One region of the Terasakiella magnetica genome, then DNA from elsewhere that is predicted to be linked to it. Evidence: predicted binding sites of a transcription regulator. Region 1 holds the regulator's gene; the other holds the start of a gene.
What was found. The regulator HrcA, encoded in region 1, represses chaperone genes, less so after heat shock. The targets are predictions, from matches to a motif close to GTTAGCACTCNCCNNNGGNGAGTGCTAAC.

Region 1 (3,725 bases):
GTCTTGAGAAATGGATTGAGCAAAACCAAACCGTTGTAGACCAAACCGACCAGATGCTGGCAGAAATGAAAACCACACCAGGTGTTGATTTCGCCATGTTAACGGTTGCTGCCAAACAACTGCGCGATATGATCTCTCAATAAAGAAAAAAGCCCTCGCATCATCTGTTTGCGAGGGCTTTTGATCTTCTATCTAAGATATTTTTACTTTAGATCAGGTTTCCTGATTAAGCTTTTCACCTGACTCAGCGCCTGCATTTTCATAAGCATCCGTGGCAGCAGCGGCTTCATCAGCTGGGGCTTCCTCAGAAGGGGCTTCATATTTTGGACCGCCTTTTGTCACACCAACCATGGCTGGACGCAACAAACGGTCATGGATCACATAACCATCCTGCATCACCTGACCAACAAGGCCTGAAGGCTGGCTTGGGTCTTGAATTTCAAACATGGCTTGGTGCAAGTTATGGTCAAAGGGCTGGCCTGCCGCCTCAATGCGCTTGATACCGGCTTTGTTAAAAGCGTTTTGCAGCTCACGCTCGGTCATTTCAACACCTTTGATCACATCGGTGTCTTTCATGTCTTCTGGTGTGCTGTCCATTGCGCGGCTCAGGTTATCAGCCACAGAAACCATTTCACGCGCAAAGTTGGTCACGCCGTATTTAAGCGCGTCTTGTTTTTCACGCTCCCCACGGCGGCGCACATTTTGCTCATCAGCAACCGCACGCATCCATTTGCTTTTCATTTCTGCCAGTTCGGCTTCCAGCTGGGCAACACGATCACCGGCTTTTCCCTCTTCAGCAAACCCTTGAACATCTGCTTCCAGTGTCTCTTCAACCGGGGCTTCTGCCTGCTGTGGAGCTGCTGTTTCTTCAATGACTTCTTCGTTATTTTCAGGTGTTGCTTGTGTATTTTCGCCTGACATTTTGTCTTCTCTTTAACCTAGTTAACCAATTAAACGGCCGATAACCTTAGAGGTATAATCAACCATCGGAATGATGCGCGCATAGTTGATACGGGTTGGACCGATCACACCAATGGCGCCGACAATTTTTTGATGACCGTCATGAAACGGGGCCACCACCATAGAGCAGCCGGACACGTTAAACAACGGATTGTCCGACCCAATAAATATTTGTACGCCTTCTGCATGATCCGCAAGGCGCAGAAGCTTTAGCAGGGTTTCTTTCGTTTCCAAAGCCTCAAATAACGAGCGGATGCGTTCTAGGTCGCCAACGGCGGATATATCATCCAATAAATGGGCCTGTCCACGCACAATAAGCGAGCCTGAATCAGCTGAACCACCTGCCCATTGGGCCAATCCGGTTTCCACAACGCGGGTTGTCAGCTCATCAAGTTGCGCCTTATGGCTTTGCAATTCCTTGTTTATTTCATCAACCCCGCCTGAAACGGTTTGCCCAACCAGCTTGGCCCCCAGATAATTACTGGCCTGCACCAAGGCACTGGGTGGGATATCAGGTGGGGTTTCAATCACGCGGTTTTCCACCACGCCATTTTCCATCACCATAATCACCAAGGTGCGCCCCGGTGATAAATTGACAAATTCAATATGTTTCAGCGGCGAATCCGCTTTTGGCGCAAACACGAGTGAGGCACAACCGGACAGGCCCGAAATCATGCCTGAGGCCTCATTCATCACATCATCAAACTGGCGACCTTTTGCTGCACATTCTGCATCAATGGTGCGCCGTTCCATTTCCGGTAAATCACCAATTTCCATCACCCCGTCGATAAACAGGCGCAACCCCGCTTCCGTTGGCATCCGCCCGGCAGAGGCATGGGGGGAATGGAGCAACCCCATATCTTCAAGATCAGCCATCACATTGCGAATGGAGGCTGGCGATAAGGAATTTTCCAGCAATTTGGAAACCGTGCGTGAGCCCACAGGCTCACCCGTTGCCATATAAGCATCCACAATGCGCCTAAAAATATCACGCGATCTATCGTTTAAATTACTTAACATGAAAGAAATTTAGTGCGGATACCCTGATGCGTCAATTCTTCTGCTCAGACTTTGCAAATTCTGCCCAACGATCAACATATTCCAACAAGGTCCGTTGAGCTTCACCACTTTGCAACATTTCCCCATAACGACGCGACACATAGGGCAGAAAAACCTTACAGGGAGAGCCTTTGGTAAACCCACTATGGATCACGCCGTCATTGATATTGACCTCAAGGGGCTTTACCTGATCACCATTTTTAAGTGTTGAAAAATGCGCCAACCCCACATAACGCCCATGAATGAAATATTCCGTGCGACCGCTTAAAAGTTTTTTCAAATTACTTTCTGTGGAAAAACCATCTTCAAGTGTCAAAAATTTCTGCGCAAATGAATCAAAAGAGCCCCCATAACGGTCCCCGGCATTTTTACCGCCTTTTTTATTGATGAGATCGGCCCATTCATCATATTCAAAGGCTGAATTCGCCTTCATAAAAACCGCAAATGGGTTAGGCGCAATCGGTTTTGTGGTAAATTCTAAAAACAGCGCACGCTCTTGGGTTTTCTTTAAGGCAAGCACCATATCAAATCGGCCCGCTTTGGCAGAACTCAACACCCGTTTCCACGGCCCCTCATAACGGGCCTCAAACTCTATACCAAGTTCATCAAATATCTTTTTAGTCAGCGCAACACTGGCCCCAATGATTTTGCCATTAGCCTTCCAGTGATAGGGCGGATATTCAGGATGGGCCGTTGCAATGACTTTGTTGCATTCATGGGCCTGAGCGGGCCTTGCCAACCCCATAAGCCCCATAAAAACAGCCAAAAACAAAAGTCTCATAAAGCAGACACCCATTTAATTACCAGACCACAATAGCACATTTTCAGCCTTGCTTCTTTATCTTTACCATGGCTTCCTCAATCTTCTTGCGTGTTAACTATTGTCCTTGACCAAAACCCTATGGTACACCCGAGTTAACAAATTCACGCTGTATGGGAATACGAAAAAATGATCACGATGGACGAAATCCAAAAAGTCACCGCGCACCTGCGCAAAACATTTGGTAACGACAAAATCCGCATCCAACCGCCAAAGAAGCCGGAACACCCGATTGAAGTCTATGTTCTGGACGAATTCATTGGCGTGCTGCACCGTGACGAAGACGAAGGCGAAGTGTCTTATGATCTCAATATCTCCATCATCGAAGACGATCTGATCGACCTATGACACGTCCAAGCGGCCGCGCTGCCGACCAACTGCGCGACATCAGCTTTGAAATGGGTTTCTCCAAATATGCAGAAGGTTCCTGCCTGATTAAATTTGGTGACACCCATGTTTTATGCACCGCCACCGTGGAAGAAAAAGTCCCCGGTTGGATGCGTGGCTCCGGTGAGGGCTGGGTGACAGCAGAATATGGCATGTTGCCACGCTCCACCCACGGTCGCATGCGTCGTGAAGCCTCAAGCGGAAAACAATCGGGTCGCACACAAGAAATTCAACGCCTGATCGGTCGCTCCTTGCGCGCGGTCTGTGACCTTAAAGCCATGGGCGAAATTCAAGTCCGTGTGGATTGTGATGTGATCCAGGCTGATGGCGGGACACGCACAGCCTCCATTACGGGGGCCTATGTCGCCATGTATGCGGCTTTTCAAAAAATGAGGGAAGAAGGCAAGTTGGAAACCATTCCGCTCACTTGTGAAGTGGCTGCGGTTTCTTGTGGTATTTTTGAAGGCACGCCTGTTCTTGATCTGGATTATGATGAAGA
Region 2 (3,725 bases), on a different contig from region 1:
ATGGTATGGCGCGATGGTGATCAAAAAGGCTGGTGGTTTTTAACATTGGCAATCGGCGTTGGGGTTTTGGCAAAAGGTCCGGTGATTTTGCTGCAAATCCTGCCCATTGCCTTGCTCTTGCCCTTGTGGGATGTGGAGCGGCGCATTGAAAATCGCAAAAAATGGTATCGCAATATTCTTCTCTCAGTCCTTGGTGGCGCGGTGATCGCACTGGCATGGGCTGTTCCTGCGGGGATTCTGGGTGGGGAAGAATATCGTGATGCTATTTTCTGGGGCCAAACGGCGGGACGGGTGGTGAAGTCCTTTGCCCATGCGCGGCCTTGGTGGTGGTACCTCGCTGTTATTGGTCCCTTATTGTTACCTTGGGTTATTTGGCCCATTCTTTGGAAAGCGGCCTGGCAGGGCGGTAAAAACCTGCTTGGGCAAGCCCAAGTGCGTTTTTGTATCTTGTGGTTTGTGCCGATCTTTTTTGCTTTCTCGCTTATCAGTGGCAAGCAGTTGCATTACCTTTTGCCGATCTTCCCTGCCTTTGCCTTTATGCTGGCACGTCTTTTGGTGAAAGAGGATACCAAAGTCAGCCGCGTGGGGCGTATCGTTCCGGCAGGCTTTGTTATTATCCTTGGCTTGGCTGTTTTGGTTGCACCTTATCTGGGGATCAAGAAATTCCCCACTTGGGCGCTTGAACTGCCGACTTACTGGATGGCTCTGCCGATCCTTTGTGGGCTTTATGTTGTGACCCAAAAGCTGAAAACCCAATGCGGGGCGATTTTAAGCTTAACATCCATGATGACCGCTTTGGTGGTTGCCATTCATCTGGTGATGGCGCCCTATTTGGGGGCAGCTTTTGACCTTAAAGACATGTCGCTTAAGATTAAAGACATGCAGGATGAGGGCTATGACGTGGCCTTCATGGCGAAATATCATGGTACGTTTCAGTTTCTGGGGCGTCTTGAAAAACCCATTGCCGAACTATCAACAACACGCGGGCATAACCTAAATGAATGGCTGGCTGCTCACCCTAAAAGCAAGGTGATTACCCTGTGGAAACAGGCAGCGCCTGATCATGTGGCAGTGGAGTATGTGCAGAATTTTCGCAACAATAACTTCATTATTTTTGATGTGGAAAAGCTTAATGGTGCGCATGAGTTGCTAAACCGGCGTGGCAAAGCAAAATAACAGGCGATTGCTGCGCTGCACCATGCAGTTTTCCTGAAAAAAACGTGATTCACCGCTTGACAGTTTGAGCCTGTGAAATTAACTCTGTTAGCACTCGAACCTAACGAGTGCTAATCTGACTCGTTTGGGTCATCCACTTTGGTGAATATCACGGAGTTAAATACTATGAAATTTCGTCCTTTGCACGACCGCGTTCTCGTAAAACGTCTGGAGCAAGAAACGAAAACTGCTGGCGGGATCATCCTTCCAGAAGCTGCACAAGAAAAACCATCTGAAGGTGAAGTTGTTGCTGTTGGTTCTGGCGTACGCGCTGACAACGGTGAGTTCGTTGCGCTTGACGTTAAAGCGGGCGATCAAATCCTCTTTGGTAAATGGTCTGGTACAGAAATCAAGGTTGACGGTGAAGACCTGTTGATCATGAAAGAAACAGACATCATGGGTGTGATCGAGAAGTAATTCTCTCCATCCATCATTCTACTTATTAATTGACTGCTTAAAATAAGGGTCTAGCTACATGTCTAAAGAAATTAAATTCGGCACAGAAGCTCGTGCTAAAATGCTCGAAGGCGTTGACATTCTTGCCAACGCTGTAAAAGTAACACTCGGTCCAAAAGGTCGTAACGTTATTCTTGATAAGTCTTTTGGCGCACCACGCGTCACAAAAGACGGTGTTTCTGTTGCTAAAGAAATCGATCTGGAAGACAAGTTCCAGAACATGGGCGCACAGATGATCAAAGAAGTTGCCTCTAAAACAGCTGATCTGGCTGGTGATGGTACAACAACTGCGACAGTTCTGGCACAAGCCATCGTTCGTGAAGGTACAAAAGCGGTTGCTGCGGGCATGAACCCAATGGATCTGAAACGTGGTATCGACACAGCTGTAACAGCCGTTGTTGCAGACGTTAAAAGCCGCTCTAAGCCAGTTGCGACAAACGAAGAAGTTGCACAAGTTGGTACAATCTCTGCAAACGGTGAAAACACTGTTGGTGATTTGATTGCACAAGCTATGGAAAAAGTGGGTAACGAAGGCGTTATCACTGTTGAAGAAGCTAAAGGTCTGGACACAACTCTTGACGTTGTTGAAGGTATGCAGTTTGACCGTGGTTACACATCTCCTTACTTCGTCACAAACTCTGAGAAAATGATCTGTGAGTTGGACAACCCGTACATCTTGGTTAACGAAGGCAAACTGACGTCACTTCAGCCAATGTTGCACCTGCTTGAAGGTTCTGTTCAAGCCTCTCGTCCATTGTTGATCATCGCTGAAGATATCGAAGGCGAAGCGCTTGCAACTCTGGTTGTAAACAAACTGCGTGGCGGCCTGAAGGTTGCTGCAGTTAAAGCGCCTGGTTTTGGTGATCGTCGCAAAGCAATGTTGCAAGACATCGCTATTTTGACAAACGGTCAGTTGGTTTCTGAAGAGCTTGGCATCAAGCTGGAAGAAGTGACACTTGAAATGCTTGGTACGGCCAAGTCTGTTGTGATCACTAAAGAAGAAACAACAATCGTTGAAGGCGCTGGCGACAAAGACGATATCGTTCAACGTTGCAACCAAATCAAGGCGCAAACAGAAGAAACAACTTCTGAATACGACCGTGAAAAACTGCAAGAGCGTCTGGCTAAATTGGCTGGCGGTGTTGCTGTTATCCAAGTTGGTGGTGCAACAGAAATCGAAGTTAAAGAACGCAAAGACCGCGTTGACGATGCGCTGCACGCAACACGCGCTGCTGTTGAAGAAGGCATCATCTCTGGTGGTGGTACAGCTCTATTGTATGCTGTTCGCGCCCTTGAAGGTGTTGAAGGCGACAATGCTGACCAAAAAGTTGGTGTAGACATCATCCGTCGTGCGCTTCAATCGCCAATCCGTCAGATCGCTGAAAACGCTGGTCACGATGGTGCGGTTGTTTCTGGTAAGCTGCTTGAAGGCACTGATCCAAAAACTGGCTTTAACGCACAAACAGGTGAGTATACTGACCTTGTTGCAGCTGGTGTTATCGATCCGGTTAAAGTTGTTCGTACAGCTCTGCAAGATGCGGCTTCTGTGGCTGGCTTGTTGATCACAACTGAAGCTATGGTTGCTGATAAGCCTGAGGCTGCTGGCGCGGCTGCTGCACCTGCAATGCCTGACATGGGCGGCATGGGCGGCATGGGTGGTATGGGCTTCTAAGCCAAACCAACCAGTAAGCTATAAAGCTATTAAAGAGGGTCGCACTTTTAGGTGCGGCCCTTTTTTTGTGTCCCCCTGTCATACTGGCGAGGCTAGTATCCAGTTGTGTGGTAAATCGCTCGGGGCAGGCAGCTACGTTTTTCATTTGCAGCCCTCTTTTGCCTCTGATATAACATCTCCAAGTTTACGTTAACGTAAAGGTAAAGTGATTAAGGAGACGATGATGGACGTTAAAGGTTTAGGTGCGATTGTAACGGGTGCAGCTTCTGGTTTGGGTGAAGCAACCGCGCGCAAGCTTGCTGCACAAGGTGCAAAAGTTGCGATTTTTGATATGAATGTGGAAGCTGCGCAAAAAGTAGCCGATGAAATTGGCGGCATTGCG

Region 2: groES (co-chaperone GroES) is a predicted target of HrcA. The motif match lies at 1,263-1,291, and genes of this name have one in related genera.

What each region holds. Positions count from the first base shown of each region.
Region 1 is NZ_FLYE01000005.1:23,318-27,042, forward strand. Features, by position in the region: gene MTBPR1_RS05315 (NAD-glutamate dehydrogenase) at 1-143, shown strand, start outside; gene grpE (nucleotide exchange factor GrpE) at 214-921, opposite strand; gene hrcA (heat-inducible transcriptional repressor HrcA) at 943-1,980, opposite strand; gene MTBPR1_RS05330 (substrate-binding periplasmic protein) at 2,012-2,800, opposite strand; gene MTBPR1_RS05335 (DUF3126 family protein) at 2,969-3,187, shown strand; gene rph (ribonuclease PH) at 3,184-3,725, shown strand, end outside.
Region 2 is NZ_FLYE01000034.1:145,482-149,206, reverse strand. Features, by position in the region: gene MTBPR1_RS11565 (ArnT family glycosyltransferase) at 1-1,176, shown strand, start outside; gene groES (co-chaperone GroES) at 1,342-1,632, shown strand; gene groL (chaperonin GroEL) at 1,691-3,343, shown strand; gene MTBPR1_RS11550 (SDR family oxidoreductase) at 3,567-3,725, shown strand, end outside.